Regions from separate parts of the Paenibacillus thiaminolyticus genome, predicted to be linked through region 3. Evidence: predicted binding sites of a transcription regulator. Region 3 holds the regulator's gene; each other region holds the start of a gene.

Evidence for each region. Region 3 encodes Rex, which represses fermentation and respiration genes when NADH is low (regulators of the CRP and FNR family bind a similar motif). Its sites were predicted from a motif close to TTGTGAAATATTTCACAA; they were not measured.
Region 1: nirB (nitrite reductase large subunit NirB) is a predicted target of Rex. The motif match lies at 2,605-2,622, and genes of this name have one in related genera.
Region 2: FLT43_RS08575 (cytochrome ubiquinol oxidase subunit I) is a predicted target of Rex. The motif match lies at 2,806-2,823, and genes of this name have one in related genera.
Region 4: FLT43_RS15405 (formate/nitrite transporter family protein) is a predicted target of Rex. The motif match lies at 1,454-1,471, and genes of this name have one in related genera.

Annotation. Positions count from the first base shown of each region.
Region 1 is NZ_CP041405.1:1,402,414-1,407,742, reverse strand. Features, by position in the region: gene FLT43_RS06335 (alpha-amylase family protein) at 1-2,040, opposite strand, end outside; gene nirB (nitrite reductase large subunit NirB) at 2,663-5,086, shown strand; gene nirD (nitrite reductase small subunit NirD) at 5,106-5,329, shown strand, end outside.
Region 2 is NZ_CP041405.1:1,886,648-1,891,976, forward strand. Features, by position in the region: gene FLT43_RS08565 (BglG family transcription antiterminator) at 1-1,334, opposite strand, end outside; gene FLT43_RS30490 (methyl-accepting chemotaxis protein) at 1,507-2,634, opposite strand; gene FLT43_RS08575 (cytochrome ubiquinol oxidase subunit I) at 3,103-4,458, shown strand; gene FLT43_RS08580 (cytochrome d ubiquinol oxidase subunit II) at 4,455-5,329, shown strand, end outside.
Region 3 is NZ_CP041405.1:1,151,994-1,157,322, forward strand. Features, by position in the region: gene FLT43_RS05145 (quinolinate synthase) at 1-236, opposite strand, end outside; gene FLT43_RS05150 (DUF5590 domain-containing protein) at 533-1,054, opposite strand; gene FLT43_RS05155 (amidohydrolase) at 1,067-2,377, opposite strand; gene FLT43_RS05160 (redox-sensing transcriptional repressor Rex) at 2,374-3,021, opposite strand; gene dinG (ATP-dependent DNA helicase DinG) at 3,057-5,329, opposite strand, start outside.
Region 4 is NZ_CP041405.1:3,452,715-3,458,043, forward strand. Features, by position in the region: gene FLT43_RS15400 (DUF1540 domain-containing protein) at 15-170, shown strand; gene FLT43_RS15405 (formate/nitrite transporter family protein) at 384-1,301, opposite strand; gene FLT43_RS15410 (NAD(P)/FAD-dependent oxidoreductase) at 1,580-3,010, opposite strand; purine riboswitch at 3,119-3,218, opposite strand; gene FLT43_RS15415 (LytTR family transcriptional regulator DNA-binding domain-containing protein) at 3,550-4,770, shown strand; gene FLT43_RS15420 (ABC transporter ATP-binding protein) at 4,962-5,329, shown strand, end outside.

The DNA of each region.
Region 1 (5,329 bases), 250 kb from region 3:
GAGGTTCGGCTTGTACGGCGTCTTCGTGAACACGCCGTCCCAGATGAGCTGATCGTACAGCCACCATGAATGGTTCGATGTATAATCGACGGACGCTTCATAGAAGAACGGGCTTGGCCGCTGTGCCGCCAGCGCCTCATCCTGGCCGATGCATACGAGCTGCTCCGGCTGATGGAACGAAATCGTGTCGCGCATTGCATGCACCCACCGGTTGAGCATCTCCATCGTGAACAACGAATAATCCAGCCAGCGCGTCCCTTTTTTCTCCTTAATCATATCCTGGGCATCGAAGTTAATCTCCTGCGGCTCCGGCGGCATAATCGCGCGGAAGCCCGGCGCCTGCTCCGGCGTCATGCCCCAGCGCTCCTGCAGCAGCCGGATATCGCCGGCGTAGCGTTCCTTGAGCCATTCCCGGAAGGCCGCGATCTCATACTTATCCTTCGCGCTGCGCGGCCCGGCGAACACTCGCTTCGGATCGAACAGAGACGGCTCGTTGATCAGATCCCAATGGACGAACGAGGTGTGGCGGTGCCGCTCGACGACCGCTCCGATGAAGCGCTTCTGCGCCTCGATGCTGCGCGGATCGAGGTAAGGATTCGAACCTTCCCACAGCTCCGGCGCGAAGGAGAAGAAGTTGAAGCATACTTCGATGCCGTGCTTCTTCGCAGTCAGGAAGAAGGCGTCCAGGGCGCACAGCACATCCTCGGACGGATGCCCGTCCACATACATGATGTGGCGGTACGCGGTCCAGATGCCGGTGCGGATTAGATTGATTCCGGCCTTCTTCATCTGGGCCATATCACGATCCCATACCGCCGCGTTCGGAAGGAACACGAACTTGCGCGCCACATCGCTTGACATATACGTCATGCCGACGATAGGAACAGGAACGCCGTCGCGCTCGAAGTAATCCCGGCCCGCCTTCAGGAACGAGCCGCTCCGCAGCAGCGCTTCGTCGCGGCACCAGAAGCCCTGCCGCAGCAGGCGGACCTCGCCGGTGCCGCTCACAAGCCGGGCATGCACCCGGTACATGCCCGGAGCGAGCACGGTGTCCGGCGTCAGGATCAGCCGCTCCAGCTCCCGCCCGCAGCGGACGGAGAGCTCACTGCGCCACAGCACCTCGCCGTCGTCCGCCGTCAGCTCGACGCTTGCCTGCCAGACGACATCCGCTTCCGCGGCGTCGGCCACGCTTCGACGAGAAGCGGCCAGCGGGCCGCCGGCGCCGTAGCTGGCGCGTGCCGCGTGCAGCAGCTGCGTCTGCAGCGTCAGCTTCGGGCGCTCGCCCGGCTCATAACAGGCCCGGCCCGGCTTCAGCCACCAATCGCTGACGCCGTACGAGCAATAGCGGGCCCAGGCGAGGAGTGTCTCCGCTCCCGCCTGCTCGAGGAACTCTGCCGTCAGCGGCTGGTTCACGAACAGCCATCGGGTGCCGGCGAATTCGCCCTTCGTGTTTTCGAGCAGCACGACGGGCGCGCCCACCTCCCGGCCGTCACGATCCAGCGCCGTGACGAGCGGTATGATGTGGGCATCCATCGGGCCGGCGGAACCATGCTCGCCGGGACAGTCGTCGTGCCGGGTCACCCAGAGCACGAAGCTGCAGGTTGGCGAAGCCGGCCATAGCGGTGCCGCCTGCTCGAACAAGGGGCGCTCCACGTTGGCGGCGAAGCGCTCGAACCGGTCCGCCTGCACCGGCATGCACTCGTGGATGCGAAGACGCTGGTGATAGGCTGTCTGCTCCGGCTCCGCCGTCCAGCCGCTGCCGTCGCGGTAGACGGGAATGCGGAAGGGGGAGCCGCCCGCGCTGAGCAGATGTCCGCCCCGTTCGAGGAACGCGGCGATGGACGTCCACGCGCTCTTCGGGAAGTACGGGGCGTGCAGGTTGATAAATACGCCGTCCTGCTGCGCGTCAAGTGCTTCGGCGAGACGCTCCGCTTGCACGATATTCCATTCGGAGGCGAGACGATCCCGCATGCCGGAAGGGAGTGCGTTGCTGGCGGACGGGAAGCTTGGATCATATAGACATACATAAGAAGTCTTCATTATCGTATCTCCTTTAAATAAATGCGCGTTCAAAAGGCCGCAGCGGGCATTTCGAACAACCTTTTAATTTGAAATTCTTGAGTTGATGCTGTTCCCATTATAGGGGAAGCCGGGAGGGCTGTCTTTATAGGAAATTCCCGTTCGCGATTGGAGAGGAGGCGCAAAAAGCGGTACGGGGCTTGCGGCGCGGGGAATGGGGAGAGAAGCAAGTACAGCAGCAAGTGTAGTGGTGAGTGCAGTCGCGAGTACAGTATAACGGCAGAAATGCAGTGGAAAGTGCAGGGGTAAGTAGGATGAGGGCAGTGAAATTACGGTGGTAAGTAGCAGTAAAGTAAGTACAGTGTAAGTACAGTGTAAGTGAAGTGTAAGTGAAGTGTAAGTGAAGTGTAAGTGCAGTGTAAGTGCAGTGAAAATTCGGTGGCAATGGCAACGGGAAAGGCCCCCGGAGCACATATGGAGCGGCCACAGTCAAATGTGAACAAACGAGAGGAAAACCGCCACATTTGGTGTGCGTGTAATCACTCGATGCCCTTCCAGCCTGAGGTATGATCCAGGTAGAAAAGTATGTGAAAAAAGTAACAATATATGAATGGATTTCGGATTGTGACAAGGAGGGACCATCATGGAACGAAAATGGCGGCTGGCCGTCGTAGGCAACGGCATGGCAGGCATCAATACGGTGGAGCAGTTGTTGAAGCTGACCGATCGTTGTGACATTACGGTGATTGGGGAGGAACCACATCCCAACTACAACCGGATTCTGCTGTCTTACGTGCTGGAGGGCAGCAAGAAGCTGGATGATATCGTATTGAATCCATATTGGTGGTATGACGAGGCCGGCATTACACTGCTGGCGGGCGAGAAGGGGGAGCGGATCGACACGGAACGCCGCGTCGTCCTGACCGATAAGGGCCGCGAGGTGCCGTATGATCGGGTCATCATCGCGACCGGATCGACGCCGTTCCGGCTGCCTGTCCCCGGCGCGGACAAGGAGGGCGTCGTCGGCTTCCGCAGCATCGAGGATTGCGATCGCATGATTGCCGCAGCGGGAACGTATAAGACGGCAGCCGTCATCGGCGGCGGCTTGCTCGGCCTGGAAGCGGCGAAGGGGCTGGTTCAGCTGGGCATGGACGTGACGGTGGTCCATCTGCCTGAATATGTGATGGAGCGCCAGCTCGATATGACCGCGGCGCGCCTGCTTGAGCAGGAACTGGAACGCCAAGGCATCCGGTTCGCGCTCGGCAAGCAGACGGTGGAGATTACGGGCGGCGAGCGCGTCGAAGGCCTGCGCTTCAGCGACGGGACGGAATTGAAGGCGGAGTTCGTCGTCATGGCGGTCGGCATTTGCCCGAATATCGGCATCGGCCAGGCGAGCGGCCTCGACGTGAACCGGGGCATCGTGGTGGACGACTGCCTGCGGACTTCCGCCGAAGACGTATATGCCGTCGGAGAGTGCACGGAGCATCGCGGCGTCTGCTACGGGCTCGTCGCTCCGCTGTTCGAGCAGGGGGCGGTGCTGGCGAAGACGCTCGCCGGCGTGGAGACGAAGCCGTATGAAGGCTCGGTCTGCTCGACCAAGCTCAAGGTGTCCGGCGTTGATGTCTTCTCGACAGGCATTTTCCTGGAGACGCCGGAATGCACTACCCTGACCTTCCATGACGGGTGGAAGCGCACATACCGGAAAATCGTGCTCCGGGATAATATCATCGTCGGCGCCGTGCTGTTCGGCGATACGGATGATGGCGCCAAGCTGGAACGCCTCGTGAAGCAGGGGGCGGCGATGACCGACGAGCTGTACCAGGAATTGACGGGTACGGGAGGCTGCTGCGGCTCGAAAGCGAATGCGGCCGCCGAATTGGCGGATGACGATATCGTCTGCGGGTGCAATGGCGTGACCAAAAAGATGATTATGGACGCCATCGCAGACAACGGCCTGACGACGCTGGAGGAAGTCAAGGCCTGCACCGGCGCATCGCGCTCCTGCGGCGGCTGCAAGCCGCTGGTGGAGCAGCTGCTCCAGCATGCTCTCGGCGACGGCTTCGAGGCAGGCGCCGTCAAGCAAGGCATCTGCGGCTGCACCGAGCACTCGCGCGACGAGATCGTCGCGGCGATTCGGGAGCAAGGGCTCCATACGGTTCACGAAGTGATGGCGGCGCTCGAATGGAAGCAGCCGGAGGGCTGCTCAAAATGCCGTCCCGCGCTGAACTACTATCTCGGTATGATGTGGCCGGAAAGCTACCGGGACGAGAAATCGTCGCGCTTCGTGAACGAGCGGATGAACGCCAATATTCAGAAGGACGGCACCTACACAGTCGTGCCGCGCATGTACGGCGGCATGACCTCGCCGGAAGAATTGAAAAAAATTGCGGATGTGTCGCTTCAGTATAATGTGGAACTCGTCAAAATGACGGGGGGACAGCGGATCGATCTGATCGGCGTGAAAAAAGAAGATGTGCCGAAAGTGTGGGAGGCACTCGATATGCCGTCGGGCTATGCCTATGCCAAATCGCTGCGCACGGTCAAAACCTGCGTAGGCTCCCGATACTGCCGCTTCGGTACGCAGGATTCGCTGGCCATGGGTGCGCTGCTGGAGCGCAAGTTCGAACGGATCGACTATCCGGCCAAGTTCAAAATGGCGGTGAACGGCTGCCCTCGTAACTGCGCCGAATCCTGCACGAAGGATATCGGCATCGTCGGCAATGACGGCGGCTGGGAGATCTATATCGGCGGCAACGGCGGCATTAAGCCGCGGCTGGCGGATCTGCTGTGCAAGGTCAAGACGGATGAGGAGCTTGTGGAGACGACGGCGGCTGCCATTCAATATTACCGCGAGACGGCCAACTACTTGGAGCGGACTTCGGAATGGGTTGAGCGAATCGGGCTGGACGCAATCCGGCGAACGGTCGTGGAAGACAGCGAGGAGCGCAAGCGGCTCGTTGAACGGATCAACATCGCTCTGGCCCAGGCGGAAGACCCATGGAAGCAAGTATTGGAGCAGCCGGATTTGCGGAGCAAGCTGTTCGAAGCCGTTAGTTTGGAGCAATAGCGGAGAGGAGGAGACGAGCATGGCCAAATCAGTGGACGGAGCGTTTGTGGCCGTAGGAGAGATGGATCAGTTTTTGCCGCGAGTGGGTCGCGTCGTGCGGATGAATGGAGCAGCGGTTGCAGTCTTCCGGACGGAAGGCGGCTGGTATGCGCTGGAGGATCGGAGCCCGCATCCGAAGGGCGGCCCGCTCAGCGAAGGAATCGTATCCGGACATTACTTATATGATCCGCTGTATGATTGGAA
Region 2 (5,329 bases), 730 kb from region 3:
ATGTCCATGCTTTTTATATCGCCTTCAATCATTTTACGATCCACTTCGCCTATAATCTCTAGTTTTCCGTCGAACTTTTTATTAATCCAGCTCTTCATGTATATTTCCCAGCTTTTCTCTTCCCCTGTAACTAGCAGCACTTTTTTCTTATTCATATTTTTGAGCCGCCCGGTTGCCGCGATCCGCATCGTTACTTTGGCCGCTTCTTCATCAGGCACATCTAAGATTTCCAGTTTCTTCGCCCATTCGTTATATGCTTTCTTCACTGACAAAAATGTTTTTTTATAAGTCTTCTTTATATACTTGCAAGTCTCCTTTTCCGGCATTATGATCTTCGGGAGAAACATTAATTTATAAAAGGTATGTCTACAGTAATCAACCATACCATACACAAAATCTTCGTCGCTTGCTAAATCAATCTTTACTTCTCTTTCCAATATGTGAATGAAATCACTTATATAAGTATAAGCTTGTATTTTTCCTTCCTTATACAGTTTTAGTTCTTCCCGCCTTAAGTTAGCTTGATTCACGCTTGCGTATCTGGATATTTTCACAATGATTACTAATAGTACTTTCTCCTCAACCGCCAAAAAATGAATGGCATCTCGTTTTCCATCTATGCCCCTTTCAAATATTTCTTTATAATACGGGGTCTCAATTGTATTTTTAATTATGCATTCATTAAATTTTACCCTATGCCCTCGCTTCCTGCGTATAAAAAGAATGGCCATGATAAAAACGAATCTTCTTCTGTCGTTCGTCGAAAATATAATACCTAATTTTTTTTCGATATAAGAAATATAACCTAGAAGCACTTCTTTCCTATACTCTGTAAACGGCCATTCTTCTTCCGTAAAAGCCTCCAAATAGCGTTCGGAAAACATTAAGATGATTTGGAACTCATCCCCTGTGATTCCTAAAGGTTTTTTCTCAAGTGATAAACCAAATTTTTCAATATATTCACTAACCCTTTTTAGTACTATATTCGTTGAAGAGGCAGGAAGATATAATTTCTCGGACAAAGAGGTAATGGTAGTTGCAGTTCCTTCCAAAAACTTCTGAAGAACCAAAAAAGTTAGGGATTTTTTAGATAAATTAGATATGACTTCACATATGGTCTGATCTTGGGGTATGGCTAATCTGATCCCTTTTCCCTTTTTTGAATAGATAGAAGCGTTTTGCGGCAATAAATCATTGAGAACTGATATATCCTTTCGAATTGTTTTACTGGAACAATCTAGTTTTTGTTCAAGTTCAGAGAGAGTAAACCACTTCTTTTCCTCAGCCAGAATCTTCAACAATTTGATTTTACGACTAATATCTTTTTCCATCATGATGTCACCTTCAGCGATTTCGTCCAGCCGATCACTGTCGAACCTGCCTTCCAAGGTCAGATTATATAACAGTGCGTCTTCGATGAGTGCAACCGATTCACTCGTACACTCGGAACCCTATCGTAACATACTTTCCCGTGCTCCAGCGACGTTTTTTCACAGGGTACGGTCTTCAATCCCGTTCCGCCATTCGCCTCAATTCCGCATGCGCTGACTGGGCCCGCTCCTCCATGCGCTGCGCGCAGGCATCAATCTGTGCCAGCTGCTCCTGATTATGCGCGATCGCCTGCAGAAGCTGTTCGAAGCGCCCGCAGGCCGCCTCTACCCCCGATGCGGTCATTACGACCTGCTCCCTGGTGCGCTCCCCCGTCTTCACGGCCTGGTTCAATGCTTGAACCATCTGGGCCAGCGTCTCTTCGATCTGGCCGGTCGCCGCCTTGGTCAGCATGGCCAGCTTGCGCACCTCCGTGGCGACGACCTGGAAGCCCAACCCGTGCTCGCCGGCGCGGGCCGCTTCAATCGACGCGTTCAGCGCCAGCATATGACACGAATCGGACCAGCCGCGGATGACGCCGATAGAATCGGCCACAGCCTGGGTATATTGTCGCAGATGCTCCATTTCCGCCGCTTGATCGTTCACCTGCCCGTATACTTGCTGAAATGCGGAGGACACATCGTCGAGCGAAGTCTTCCCGGCCAGCGTCTTGTCCATCATTGCGGACGCGTGCAGCTTGCCTTCCGCAGCCGCCTGCCTGACATATCCGGTCTCGCCCTTGATCGAATCGAACGCATGGAGCGTCGAATGCAGAACCGCCTTCTCCTTGCGCTCTGCATTGCGGCGCACGCGATTAGAGAGCTCGGACAGCTGCTTCGCAGACAGCACGCCGGCATACTGCCCTCCGCTAGTTATAATGAGGCTGTCATACATCCGTTCCTCCGGGCGGGCCCCCGCCAGTTCTAGCAGTTGGGCCGCATCCGTCCCCCATTCGGCGCAGGCCATGTCCCGATCCGTCAGCCGCGAGACCGGCTTCTCATGATAGAGCGCAGGGGAGAACCGCTTGCTCATCCGCTCATGGAACCGTTCGCGCATTACGATCCCGATTGGCTGCCGCGCCCCGTCCACGACAATAAGACAGCGCAGCGAGGAATCGGACAGGAACATGTCCTCGACGTCCTCGATCGGAGTCCGCGGATCAATCGCCGGAGCGGCATGAACCAAATCGTCGTACTCCGAGACAGCACCACGATGTGTGATCTGCGGAGAACCCGGGTTAATGAGAGATAAGATCGGCATCGTCATATAGCAGCACCCTTTGCGTTAATATTGTAAATCTGCATCTTTCGTCCTAATGTAGCACGGGAATGTAAACGGTTGGCCCAGGCTATGTAAAGAGTTTGTAAAGGCAATCGAACGCGGAAGTTGATGCGGACAAACATTTGTAACACCTTGTTCATCGCTCTATCACAATTGTTGTGAAAATTATCACACCATTTGAGTACGATATAGGTAAGTCTGTGATATGGATCATAGACAACATTCCAGCTTTATGAAGATTGCACAACGAAAGGGGTATCTGTCGATGGAATCGGACAATAAACAGGCAAACCGGATTCAAAAACAAGAGAAGTGGCTTATCGTTGTCTCCCTTGCAGTGGGCATCATTATGCTCCTCTCGTTCATACGGCGTTTTTTCTAACGCGGTAGGTTGACTGTTCACAACGTTCTGAAAATACGGCATTGCATTTCTGTTGAGGAGGGAAAGAGGACATGTACTCGTATGACCCGGTATTGTTCAGCCGCATTTTGACCGGCTTGACCTTGTTCGTGCATATTATTTACGCGACCATCGGCGTTGGAGTGCCGCTCCTGATCGCCCTGGCGGAATGGATCGGCATTAAGCGCAATGACCCGCATTATTTATTGCTGGCCCGCCGTTGGGCCAGGGGCTTCACCGTAACGGTAGCTGTCGGCGTGGTCACCGGGACCGCCATCGGGCTGCAGCTCAGCTTGCTGTGGCCGAACTTCATGAAGGTCGCCGGGCAAGCGATCGCGCTCCCGTTATTTATGGAGACGTTCGCCTTTTTCGTGGAGGCGATATTTCTTGGCATTTACTTATATACATGGGATCGCTTCAAAAACCGGATGTACCACTTTTTGCTGCTTGTTCCAGTAGCGATCGGATCATCGGCCTCGGCCTTTTTCATCACAACCGTGAACTCATTCATGAATTCGCCGCAGGGCTTCGACTGGGTCAACGGGCAGATGACGAACATCCAGCCGCTGGCGGCGATGTTCAATCCATCGATGCCAACGCGGGTGAGCCACGTGCTCGTGACCGCGTATGTCACCAGCGCCTTCCTGCTCGCGGCCATCGCCGCGGTCTCGATGCTGCGCGGACGCAGCCATGTGTACTATAAGAAGGCGCTGCGTCTGACGATGACGTCCGCCCTTATCTTCGCAGTCGCTTCGGCCGCCATCGGCGATCTGTCCGGAAAATATTTGCATGAATACCAGCCGGAGAAATTGGCTGCCGCGGAATGGCACTTCGAGACGAAGGACAGTGCGGAGCTGATTCTTGGCGGCATCTTGACGAAGGACAATGAAGTGAAGTTCGCGATCAAGATCCCGTTTGCGCTGAGCATTTTGGCGGGAGGGACGCCGGATACCGTCGTCCAAGGGCTGAATGAGGTGCCCGAGCATGAACGGCCGCCGCTGCGGGCCACACACTATTTCTTCGATTCGATGGTGTTCATCGGAATCTTCCTGACCGTCGTCTCGCTCTGGTACGTCGTCTGGCAGTACCGCCGCCGCAAGACCGGCAAGCCAATCAGCCGCCTGCTTCTGTATGCGATCGTGGCCGGAGCGCCGCTCGCCTTCCTGGCGATTGAATCAGGGTGGATGTTCGCGGAGGTCGGACGGCAGCCATGGGTGCTGTGGAAAATCATGACCGTCGAAGAAGGCGCGACGACGTCCGAGCATGTCGATACGATGCTGGTGCTGTTCACGCTTCTCTATCTGGTACTCAGCGTTACGGCCGTCAAGGTGCTGCGCAGCATGTTCCGCCACAATCCGGCCGAAGCGGAATTGGAGGCGAACGGCATGGAAGGGGGCATGAAGCGATGAATTACGAACTGCTCGGGATGACCGTGCTGTGGATTTTTCTGTTCGGCTACCTGATCGTGGCGTCGATTGATTTCGGCGCCGGGTTCTTCAGCTATGTCAGCACGATTACAGGCAAACGGCATATCATTCACAATATTATTGAACGCTACTTGTCGCCAGTATGGGAAGTGACGAACGTGTTCCTCGTCTTCTTCTACATCGGCCTGGTCGGATTTTTCCCGGATGCGGCCTATTATTACGGCACCGCCCTGCTCGTGCCTGGCAGTATCGCCGTCATCCTGCTCGCTGTCCGCGGCTCCTATTATGCCTTCAGCAACTATGGGGTCAAGAACAACCGGATTTATATGTTTTTGTACGGGGTGAGCGGCTGGCTAATTCCGGCTGCGTTGTCCACCGTGTTGGCTATCTCGGAGGGCGGATATATTTCGGAGGAAGGGGGCAAGGTGACCTTCCATGTCGGCAAGCTGTTCACCAATGTTTATCCGTATTCGGTTATTTTCCTCGCCTTGGTCAGCGTGCTCTATATTTCGGCCATGTTCCTGACCTACTACGCTGCCAAGGCGGAGGACAACGGGGCGCTCGAGATTGTCAGGAAGTACGCCCTCTTCTGGTCGGCGCCGACCATCTTGGCGAGCCTCTTCGTCTTCTATGCGATTCAAGATCATAATGCGGAGCACTTCAACAATATGATTACGAACGCCTGGATGTTCATCCTGTCGTTCCTGTTCTTCCTGATCGCCGTCTACTTGGTCTGGAAGCGCCGCAATTACGGCTGGGCCTTCCTCTGCGTCGTGCTGCAGTTCGGGTTCGCCTGGTTCGGTTACGGCGCGTCCCATTTGCCGTATGTACTGTATCCGTACGTCAACATTTA
Region 3 (5,329 bases):
TTCAGCTTCTGTACCACTTCACGAATATCGGCGTTCGGATCGGCCTGAATTTGAATGCTAAGCGTATCCGAATGCCAATCTACCTGATACTTCGTAATCTCGGCATGCTGCCGCATGACGCGATCTACGGGCTGTTCCACATACTTTGTCTGATACACGGCCCACCCGCCGAATAAAATACCGCCGGTCAGCAGCATAATAAGCAGGGTCGGCGCAATGCGAATGTTCTTCGTCATGCCACGAAAACCCCTTTCTATTCCTGTATAGCACTGAAAATTGCAGGCTGAACATGTTGCTGGCGTGCAGACGAAATCATCTGCTTTGGCTGACATACGGTGCTAAATATGTGCAAGTCATACTTTTATCTATCAACTCATGACATACATTAGTATACCATAGATGATATACGATTTCGGAATGTAAAGTGTTCCATGACTGCCAGCACAGCAAAAAGCACCGCCTCCCTTCAGCGGCGTTAACACGCTGAAGCGAAGCGGTGCGGAATGGAAGAGCAGGTCCAAGCTGCCCTTGGCTATTGATTGGGCAATCCATAGATCTCGCCCAAGGGAGAACCATCATAGAAGGAATAAAACTGATAAAAATACCGGCGCGTCCCTTGCTCGTCCTTACGCTGGACGAAGGCTTGCCACACATATTGATTATCCTTGTATCCGGGCAGCAGCCGCACGATACGGGCATCCGGATACGCCTGATGAATAGTGGCCTTCACCGTGGCTTTATCCACGCTGTCGGCTGCCGGGATCGAGGTGACCCGATCGGGAAATACCCATACCCAGACGGCCTTCTCTTCCTGGTTGACCCCATTAATAACATAGACGACTTCTTCCCATATACTCTTGTCAATGCCGTTTACCTCGGTCAACGGCATTTCCTGCTGCGCGCGCTGCAGGATCTCTGCTTCTTTTACCCGCTCATCGGAATAAATGTAATTGACGTACATTACCAAGGCGACAATGAATAGGATAAGCACGAGGAACGCCAGCACGGCGATGAACCACCGGTTGCGGCGGCGGCGACTGCGGCTTCTGGCCATGCGCTCCTCCCGTCAGCGCTCGAGCAGGCGCTCGAAGCACCGCTCGGCTTCATAGAGAATGCGCTCTTCGTCCAAGGTCAGGCACTGGCCGTCCTTAACCACTTGGCGCCCGTCGACCCATACATGAGCGACGTCTTTGGCGGAAGCGGAATAAATCATATGCGAGACGAAGTCGGTATGCGGGACGAAATGCGGCTGGTTCACATTGACCGCCACGATATCCGCCTTCATGCCGGCTTCCAGCAGACCCAGCTTCTCTGCCCGGAGCGTCTGCGCTCCGTACAGCGTCCCCATACGCATCGCTTCGGCCGCCGGAACCGCCGTCGGATCGCCGGATACACCCTTATGGATCAGGGCAGCCAAGCGCATCTCTTCGAACATATCCAGATTGTTGTTGCTTGCCGGCCCGTCGGTTCCCAGCGATACGGTTACGCCGGCGCGCAGCAGCTCCGGAACCCGCGCCACGCCGGAAGCCAGCTTCAGATTGCTGCCCGGATTATGGGAGACGGCCACGTCATGGCGAGCCAATACTTCGATCTCCTCATCGGTCAGATGAACGCCGTGCGCCACGAAGGAAGGGCGCGAGAAGAAGCCGAGCTTCTCCAGATGAGCGACGGGACGCAGCCCATAGTCCGCGACATTCTGGGCGACTTCCGCCGCGGTCTCCGACATATGCGTATGCAGCGGAAGATCGAGATCATGCGCCGCCTGCACGAACTTCTCGATGAAGCCCGGCGGGCATGTATACGGAGCGTGCGGAGCCAGCATCGTCGTAATGCGGCCGTCCGCCTTGCCGTGCCACTCGCGGGCGAATTGAACGGCTTCCTGCAGCTTCGCTGCCTGCACGTCTTCTGGGCATAGACCGATCGCGCCGCGCATCAGGCAGGCGCGCATGCCGGATTCCTCGACGACCTTGGCCACCTCATCCATATGGTCATACATATCGACGAATGTCGTCGTCCCGCCTTTCAGCATTTCTAGAACCGAGAGCGCCGTCCCCCAACGGACGTCCTCCGCAGTGAATTTTGCTTCCATCGGCCACATTTTCTCTTGCAGCCACGTCTGGAGCACCATATCATCGCCATAGCCGCGCAGCAGCGACATCGCCGCATGGCCGTGGGTATTAATGAGCCCCGGAATGAAGAACAGCCCCTTGCCGTCGATCCGCATCGCCTCGGGCGTATCATGCTCTTGCGGCAAATGTTCTCCCACATAGACAATCATGTCATTTTCAATGACCATCGTACCTGTAACCGCCGTGTGCTGCGCGCCTGGGCGAAGTGACGCAAAGTTCCCGTTACTAATAATAAGTTTCGTCGTCATTCTACCGGAGCTTCCTTTCTCTCATCGGATAAATAATAGGCCAGACTGAACATGTCCGTCGTAAAATCGGCGGTATGCACCCGCACGTGAGGCGGGACGCGAAGAATAACCGGAGCGAAGTTCAAGATTGCCTCCACTCCCGCGTCGACGAATTGCTCCGCGACATGCTGCGCCTCCGAGGCGGGTACGGTGATGATTCCGATGCGGATTTTATGTTCGCGCACGGTGTCCGCCAGCTCGCTCATCGGCTGTACGCGCAGATTGTTGATCTCGGTGCCTACCTTCGGCTCCAGCTGGTCGAATACAGCCACAATCCGCATATTGTCCTTCATATATGCCGTATAGTTGCACAATGCATGGCCCAGCTTCCCCGCTCCGACGAGACCGACATTAATAATCTGATCCAGCTTCAGTATATGGCGGATTTGTTGAATCAGGTAAGAGACGTCATACCCAATTCCTTTGCGTCCAAAATCGCCGAAATATGCCAAGTCTTTGCGAATCTGGGCGGGATTGAGGTCCAGCTTCTGACCCAAATCCTGTGAAGAAACCGTCAGAACCTCTCGCTGCTTCAGTTCCATCAGATGACGTAAATAAACCGGCAGTCTGCGAACGACAGCTTCTGATATTTTCAACGTTTTCATATCTATTTCGTTGCCCCCTCATCGCTCTTACACGCCTATTTTTCGTGCTCGCTTAACCACGCTTCGATTCTGGGCACCAGCTGCACATTGGCCATGTGCTCCATCTTCGGCCCAGGAAGCGAATATAAGAAATGTTTGCCGTAGCTCGTCTCAATGACCCGTGTATCGTACACGATGACGATGCCTTTGTCCTGAGCGGTCCGCACAAGGCGTCCGAAGCCTTGCTTGAAGCGGATAACCGCCTGCGGAACCGAATATTTGCGGAACGGGTTCTGCTTCTGGCGCTTCAGCCGGTCGCATTTGGCTTCGACGAGCGGATGGTTCGGCGGCTGGAACGGCAGCCGGACAATGGCGAGACAGGTCAGCGCGTCTCCAGGAATGTCGACCCCTTCCCAGAAGCTGCTCGTACCGAGCAGCACGGAGGCCGGCTGCTCCCGGAAGCGGCGCGTCAGCTTGCTGCGGTTCCCGCTGTCGATGCCTTGGCCCAGCACCTGAATGCCGCTCGCGCTCAGCGCCTCCTTCAGCGGCTCGTATACATCCCGGAGCATACGATACGAGGTGAACAGGACGAGCATTCTGCCGCGCGTGACGAGCGCTACATCCCCGATCGATTTCGCGAGCGTCTGATTGAAGACCGCGTCGGATGATCCTTTGACGCTGGGGAAATCGCGCGGGATAACGACCAGCGCCTGCTCCCGGTAATTGAACGGGGAAGGCAGAATGACCGTATGCAGCCTGCCGTCGTTAGCAGCCTCCATCAGCCCGATTTGCTCCTGCACGAACTGGAAGGACTTATCTACGGACAATGTGGCTGAAGTGAGGATGACGCTCTTCTTCGGCTCGAAGAAATAACGGTTCAACGCCTCGCTCACGTCAACGGGCACGGCATACATCTGCAGCGACTTGAATTTGAACTGCGTGTTGCCCTCCATCCAGTAGACCGTCTCTGGATCCGATCCTTGCATGAACAGCCGGAAATCGTCGCGGACCAGGCCTACATCCTTCAGAAGCCCGCTAATATCGACGATGACGCCTTCCAGTTCGTCGTCATCGGCCTCTTTCCACTCATTGACCAGCTTCTCGCCCGAGCGCACAATATCGCTGAGACGGGTGTGGATCGATTTCTCCAGCTCTACCGCCTCGGGCCAGCTCTCCGGACGCTCGCCGGCCGGGAGGCGCAGCACCGCCTGCCCGCCCTCGAATTGCCCGGCTTCCCCGGAAGGAAGCAGCTGATACAGCATGTCATGCAGCCGATCCCATTGTTCCTTCACGTCGACGATCTGCTGCAGCAGCTTGTCGATCCCTTCGGCCCAGATAAGCGCTTTCTCATGGCCTGACAACCGAAGTCGCTGTTGAAGGACGACAAGAGCGCCGCTCTTGCTGTCTTTGAACAGCCGGGTGAGCGGGTGAATGAGTGAAAAATATTGCAAATTCGTCCCCAAGTGCTTGCCGGCCGTCTCCTCGAAATGATGCGCCTCGTCAACGACGAGATGCTCATAGCCTGGCAGCAGACGATGGTCCGCCATCACGTCGGTAAATAATAACGAATGGTTCGTAATGACGATATCGGAGAGGTTCGCGTTATTTTTGGCCCGGTGATAGAAGCAGCGGCGGAACCAAGGACAGGAACGGTTCAGGCACGAATCACTGTCGCTGGATACCGAATCCCAGAACTCGGGGCCTTTGTGAACGAGATGAAGCTCCTCGTCATCTCCATGCTCCGTCCGGCTAAGCCACACGAGCAGCTGCGCCGCTGTAATGCTGTCATCTCTTGCGTGGACGAACTCTCTGTTACTTATTTTATGTTCAAATTTACGCAAACACAAATAGTGACTGCGCCCTTTTAGTAGCGATACCTTGAACGAAAAAGGAACAATCTGCTCCAGAAGCGGCACATCGCGCTGTCTCAGCTGCTCCTGCAGGTTGATTGTATGGGTGCTGACGACCACCTTCTTCTCATGAAGAACGCTCTGATACAGGGCCGGAAGCAAATAACCGAGCGACTTGCCGGTTCCCGTCCCGGCTTCAATCAGCAGATGCTTGTCCTGATCGAGACATTCCATCACTTCGTTGAACATCTGCTCCTGCGAAGCGCGGGGCTCGTAATGATCAAGCATCGCTTCCATTCGCCGCTTCACTTCATCCAGAAAATGGCGGAACGACTTGCCGGACAGCGGGTTGTCCGCGGACGCGTCGCGGGGCGGCGGCGTGTCGGTCCAATCGTCCTGCTTGAGCATCAGCTGACGGTGGGGGAAATAGCCTTCCTCCTCCCAGCTGGCCATATTGCGTTCCCGTTCAGTTAGCTTCT
Region 4 (5,329 bases), 2.3 Mb from region 3:
GGGGGTGACACACAATGGCTAAAGACGTGCTGTGCGAAGTGAACAGCTGCAAATATTGGGCTGCCGGAAACAAATGCAACGCTTCTTCTATTTATGTCGTGAATCGTCAAGGCAGACAAGCAAGCAACTCCGAAGAAACTGACTGTAAAACGTTCGAGCCCAAACTTTAAGGTATGTCCAAGCAGCCTTGCCGGGCTGCTTTTTTCTATGTGATAATGATAATTATTATCATGATATCCGGATTTTATGCAATTTCCTATCCTACCCAAGAAAAATAAAGCGGGGCAACTCCCCCGAACCGGCCATCTCCTTAACGGCGCAAGGATCAAGAAACCAGGCCCGACCCGGACGGACCTGGTTCGATATATGCCGCGAGCGGAAGCTTATCCCGTGACAGAGTGGTCAAGGCTGCCCGAGGGGGAAGCCGACGTAGCTGGAGCCGCTGATGAAGCAGAAGCAGCAGAAGCCGTTACAACAGCAGAAGCGGATGCGCGCGTTCCGGAAGTCTGCGCCGGCAAGGCCGGATCCGGATTCGGCCGCAAATAGGCCAGGCAGTAAGCGCCGGCCACGAAGACGGCACCGCCGGTGAGATTGCCGAGCCAGACGGGGATGAAGTTCATCATATATTCTCCCCAGCTGTAATAGCCTTCGAAGATGGCTGCCGGAATGACGAACATGTTGGCCACCACGTGCTGGAAGCCGATGGCCACGAACGTCATCGTCGGGAACCAGATGCCCAATACTTTGCCGCTGAAGCTCTTGGAGCCATAAGACAGCCACACTGCCAGCGCGACGAGCCAGTTGCAGCCGATACCGGAGACGAACGCTTGCAGGAAGCCTTCTTCCAGCTTGTGCCCGGCGACGGACACCGTCTTCTCGAGATAGACGCCATCGGCGGTCAGACCGACGATATGCCCGAAGAAGTAAGCGACGAAGATCGCGCCCAAGAAGTTGCTTAACGTAATGACGATCAGATTGCGAACGACCTCGGCGGTCGTAATCCGGCCCTTCATCCGGGCCAATGGGACCGCCATCATATTGCCGGTCAGCAGCTCTCCGCCTCCCAGCAGGACGAGGATGAGCCCGATCGGGAAGAGGGAAGCGCCGATAAGCCCCGTGATTGTTCCCCACTCCGGCGGCGCGCCAGCCGTCACCCGTATATACAGTAAGTATCCCAGCGCGATGAACGCGCCTGCCAGAAATCCCAATATCACCATGACCGACAGCGGATTGCGGGCCTTGGACGCCCCTGTCTCCACTGTCGCTGCCGCAATCTCCTGCGGCTTCAAGTATCCTGCCATACTGCATTACCTCCTGCACTGCAAGTACCTTGCTGGCATATTATCGCATCCTCCCGGATGGACGGAAGCGTCACACCCTATGGAATGAGGCGCCGTATTCCAGGCAGATGCCAAAGATGCAAGTTCATTGTATCGAAGCTTCCGCACCGAGGTTGTGCATTTTGTCACAAGGTAATGTTCAAAATTAACAATCTAACAACATATCGTGGAACAAGTCAGGACGCCGCAAGAACGGAAAAAGCCCGCGCACCTTGCGGCCGCGGACTTCTATATATCCATTATGCTGTGCCGATAATGCTGCGGGCAATATGAACTCCGGCTGCCCCGGCTTGCGCCAGCCCGCGGGTGACGCCGGCTCCGTCGCCGCCGCAGTACAGTCCGGCAATCTCGGATTCGAGCGACGCATCCAGCTTCGGGCGGGCGGAGTAGAACTTCGCCTCGACGCCATAAAACAGCGTATGCTCGGAAGCGATTCCCGGCGTTACCTTGTCCAGCGCCTCCATCATTTCGATGAGGCTCTTCATTGTGTTGTATGGCAGCACGAGGCCCAGATCGCCTGGGACCCCCTCGCGCAGCGTCGGCTCCAGGAAGCCTTCCCGGATGCGCTTCTCGGTAGAACGGCGCCCGCGTAGAATATCGCCGTACTTCTGCACAATGACGCCGCCGCCGGACAGATCGTTGGCGCGCTTGCAGATTTCGCGGGCATATTCGTTCGGCTTGTCGAACGGCTCCGTGAACGTGTGCGATACGAGCAGAGCGAAGTTCGTATTTTTCGAGCCGAGCTTCGGATCCTTGTAGGAATGACCGTTCGCGCACATAATGCCGCTGTGGTTCTCCACCACGACATGTCCGGACGGATTGCTGCAGAATGTGCGCACCCGTGTGCCTACAGACGTGTTGAAAATGAATTTTCCTTCATACAGATGCTCGTTAATCTCGCGCATGACAACGTCCGGTGTCTCGACGCGCACGCCAACGTCGACCTGATTGTTGTACATTTTCAGGCGGCGCTTCTTCAGAATCTCCGTCAGCCAGGCGGAGCCGTCCCGTCCCGGCACGACAACGACGCGATCGGCTTCAATCGTCTCGCCGCCCTTCAGCTCGATGCCCTTCACGACATGGCGGCCGTCTTCCTTCACGGTTACGAGATCCGCCACTTCGGTCTTATGCATCATTTCGATCCGCGTCTTCAAGTATTCAAAAATCGATTGTAAAATCTCCAGGTTCTGCTCCGTCCCCAAGTGGCGGACTTCCGCACGCAGCAGCTTCAGCCCTGCCGCATATCCCTGCTGTTCAATCCGGCGCACGGTATCCGTCGTCGGGTCCGTTATATTCGTCGTAGCGCCGTGGTCCAAATTGATCCGGTCCACGTATTGAATGAGGTCGAGCACCTGCGACGGCGGCAAATAATCGGTCAGCCAGCCGCCGAATTCGGTCGTAATGTTGAATTTGCCGTCACTGTAGGCGCCGGCTCCGCCGAAGCCGTTCGTGATGGAACAGGCGGGCAAGCATCCGGCGAATTCTTTGCGGCCGATAGCCGGAGGGCATAATTGAATTTTCTCCTCCAGAATCGGACAGCTCCGCCGGTATATATCATGGCCTTTGTCCACTAACAAAACGTTAAGGCCGGGGGCTTTCAACGTCAACTCATAGCATGTAAAAATTCCCGCAGGCCCTGCACCAACGACAATGACATCATACTTGCTCATAAGATCAAGATCCTCCTCGTTCATAACACGTTGTATGAATCTGAATGGGGCGAATGACGAAATTTCCGTTCCTTTTCTGGACGACAAAAATCCTGACTTCACCCGGGTATGCGGAAGCACACCGCTCGTAGTCAGGAATTTACGGCTCCTGGTAGAGACCCCCGGACCTTATCTCCGGGAATATACGAACAGGAATAATAATGCCAACATTGTGATCAACTTTATTGCCGCTCCCCCAAGGGGACGACATGGATATTGTAACGAATTTAGCCGAACGTGTCAACGAAGTTTTGTTTTATCGTTCGTTATTTTTTCGTAAAAAGGGAAGAAATCCATAGGGTTCAGAAAGAAAAGTAAGCCCAAATCCGAATATTTACGAAAATCGCATACTTTTTTTCCATCGGCTTCAGCCCCAAGATCCTTTACTCCCGTTCACGAAAAATACGCTATGATGGAGAATGTGTGTCCTGGCCCGAAGCTGCTAAGCTTGCCATTGGATATGACGATTGAAGAAGATTCAATGAAAAGGCGTGAAATTAATGAAACCTGACTCCCCTGCCCGATCGGGCGGACTCGTTCTCGACCATCTCTATGTCGCCCAAGGCAATTCGACGCTCCTGGATACGCTCCATGTCACGGTACAGCCGGGCCAATGCCTGGCCGTGCAATGCAACCATGTCACAGGCCAGCTCATCATGAATGTGCTGGCCGGCACCGCTGCCACGTCTACCGGAACCGTAAGCTGGAACGGCCTTCCCCTCCACTCTCCCGCAGCGAGGGCCCACATCAGCTGGATCCGTCAGGAGGATACAGTGCATGAACGGTTGACCGTGCGGGAGGCTGTCGGATTGTATATGAAATTATATAATGCATTCGACAAATTCAGACTGGAATCCGTATTGAAGCTGACCGGACTATGGAGCAAGCAGAACGTCCGGCTGGGCAAGTGCACGGAAGCCGAGCAGCGGCGCTTCCAGCTTGCCCGGGCCGCCGCGGTGAAGCCTGAGCTGATTATCGTGGAGGATCCGGAATTCCATCTCGACCTGGAGAGCTGCTTCCTGCTGCGCCTATGGATTCGCGAGCTCTGCCAGGAAGGGGCCGCCTTCTTCATGACCGTGCCTTCGCTGGAGAGCGCGCTGACGCTGACGGACACCGTCCTGCGCTGGACGCCGGCCGGCTTCAAGGAGGTCATCCTCGACGAAGACGGCTCCAGCCAAGCGGCGGAAGGAACGGCCGCCTTGCCCCAGGAAGCGGCGGACGACCGCTCCTCCCCCGAAGCCGCGCCAAGCACGGCCAAGAAGCAAGCGGACGGCCCCCCAGCTTCCGAAGCGGACAGCGCTGCCGGCGGATCGCCTTCACCGGCAGATGCTGCGGACGGGGCCGGGACGCCGCCTGTCAGCCAGCGGCACTATCCGCAGATTGTCTTCGACAAAGTGCCGGCACGCGTGGAGGACAAAATTGTGCTCATCGATCCGTTGGAGATGATCTATATCGAGAGCCAGGACGGAGCGGCTCATCTCCATGTCCAATCCGGCGAATATCCGTGCTCCATGACACTGCAGGAATTGGAGCAGAAATTAAAGCCGTTCGGCTTTTTCCGCTGCCATCGCTCGTATCTGGTCAATCTGCAGCGCGTGCGCGAAGTCATCATCTGGTCACGCAACAGCTACAGCCTTGTGCTGGACGATGAGAAGAAAAGCACGGTGCCGCTCTCGAAGAGCAAATACGAGGAAATGAAGGCGATTATGGGCATTTCGTAACGGGCACACGGCGCATTTCCGCCGCAAGCACCGGTTCATTCAGCACTCGTTCCGTTGCGTTCATCGCCTGAGGTGCGCTTCTCGCCGATCATTTGCGGCAGCCTGTTCCCTCCCGGGATATGATGAGGTCAACCAATTGAACTCGTTCAGCTCAAGTGAATCCATCAACTACCCCATGGGAGGAAACCAATATGGAACCTATTATTGAAGCCCGCGCCCTGACCAAAATGTTCGGCAATAAATCCGCGCTCCGGTCGCTCGACTTCGCCGTTCACAAAGGAGAAACGTTCGGCTTCCTCGGGCCAAGCGGATCTGGTAAGACGACCACGATTAAAGTATTGACCGCTCAGTTGCTGCCTACATCCGGGACAGCGCGCGTATTCGGGCAGGATGTCGCCCGTATGACGGAAGCGGAGCGCTACCAGCATTTGTCCCGCATCGGCATCCTGACCGACAACAGCACGTTATACGATCGGCTGTCTGTGCAGGACAATCTGGAAATGTTCTGCAAGCTGTACCAGGTGCCTGCCAACAGAGTGACGGAAGCACTGGAACAGGT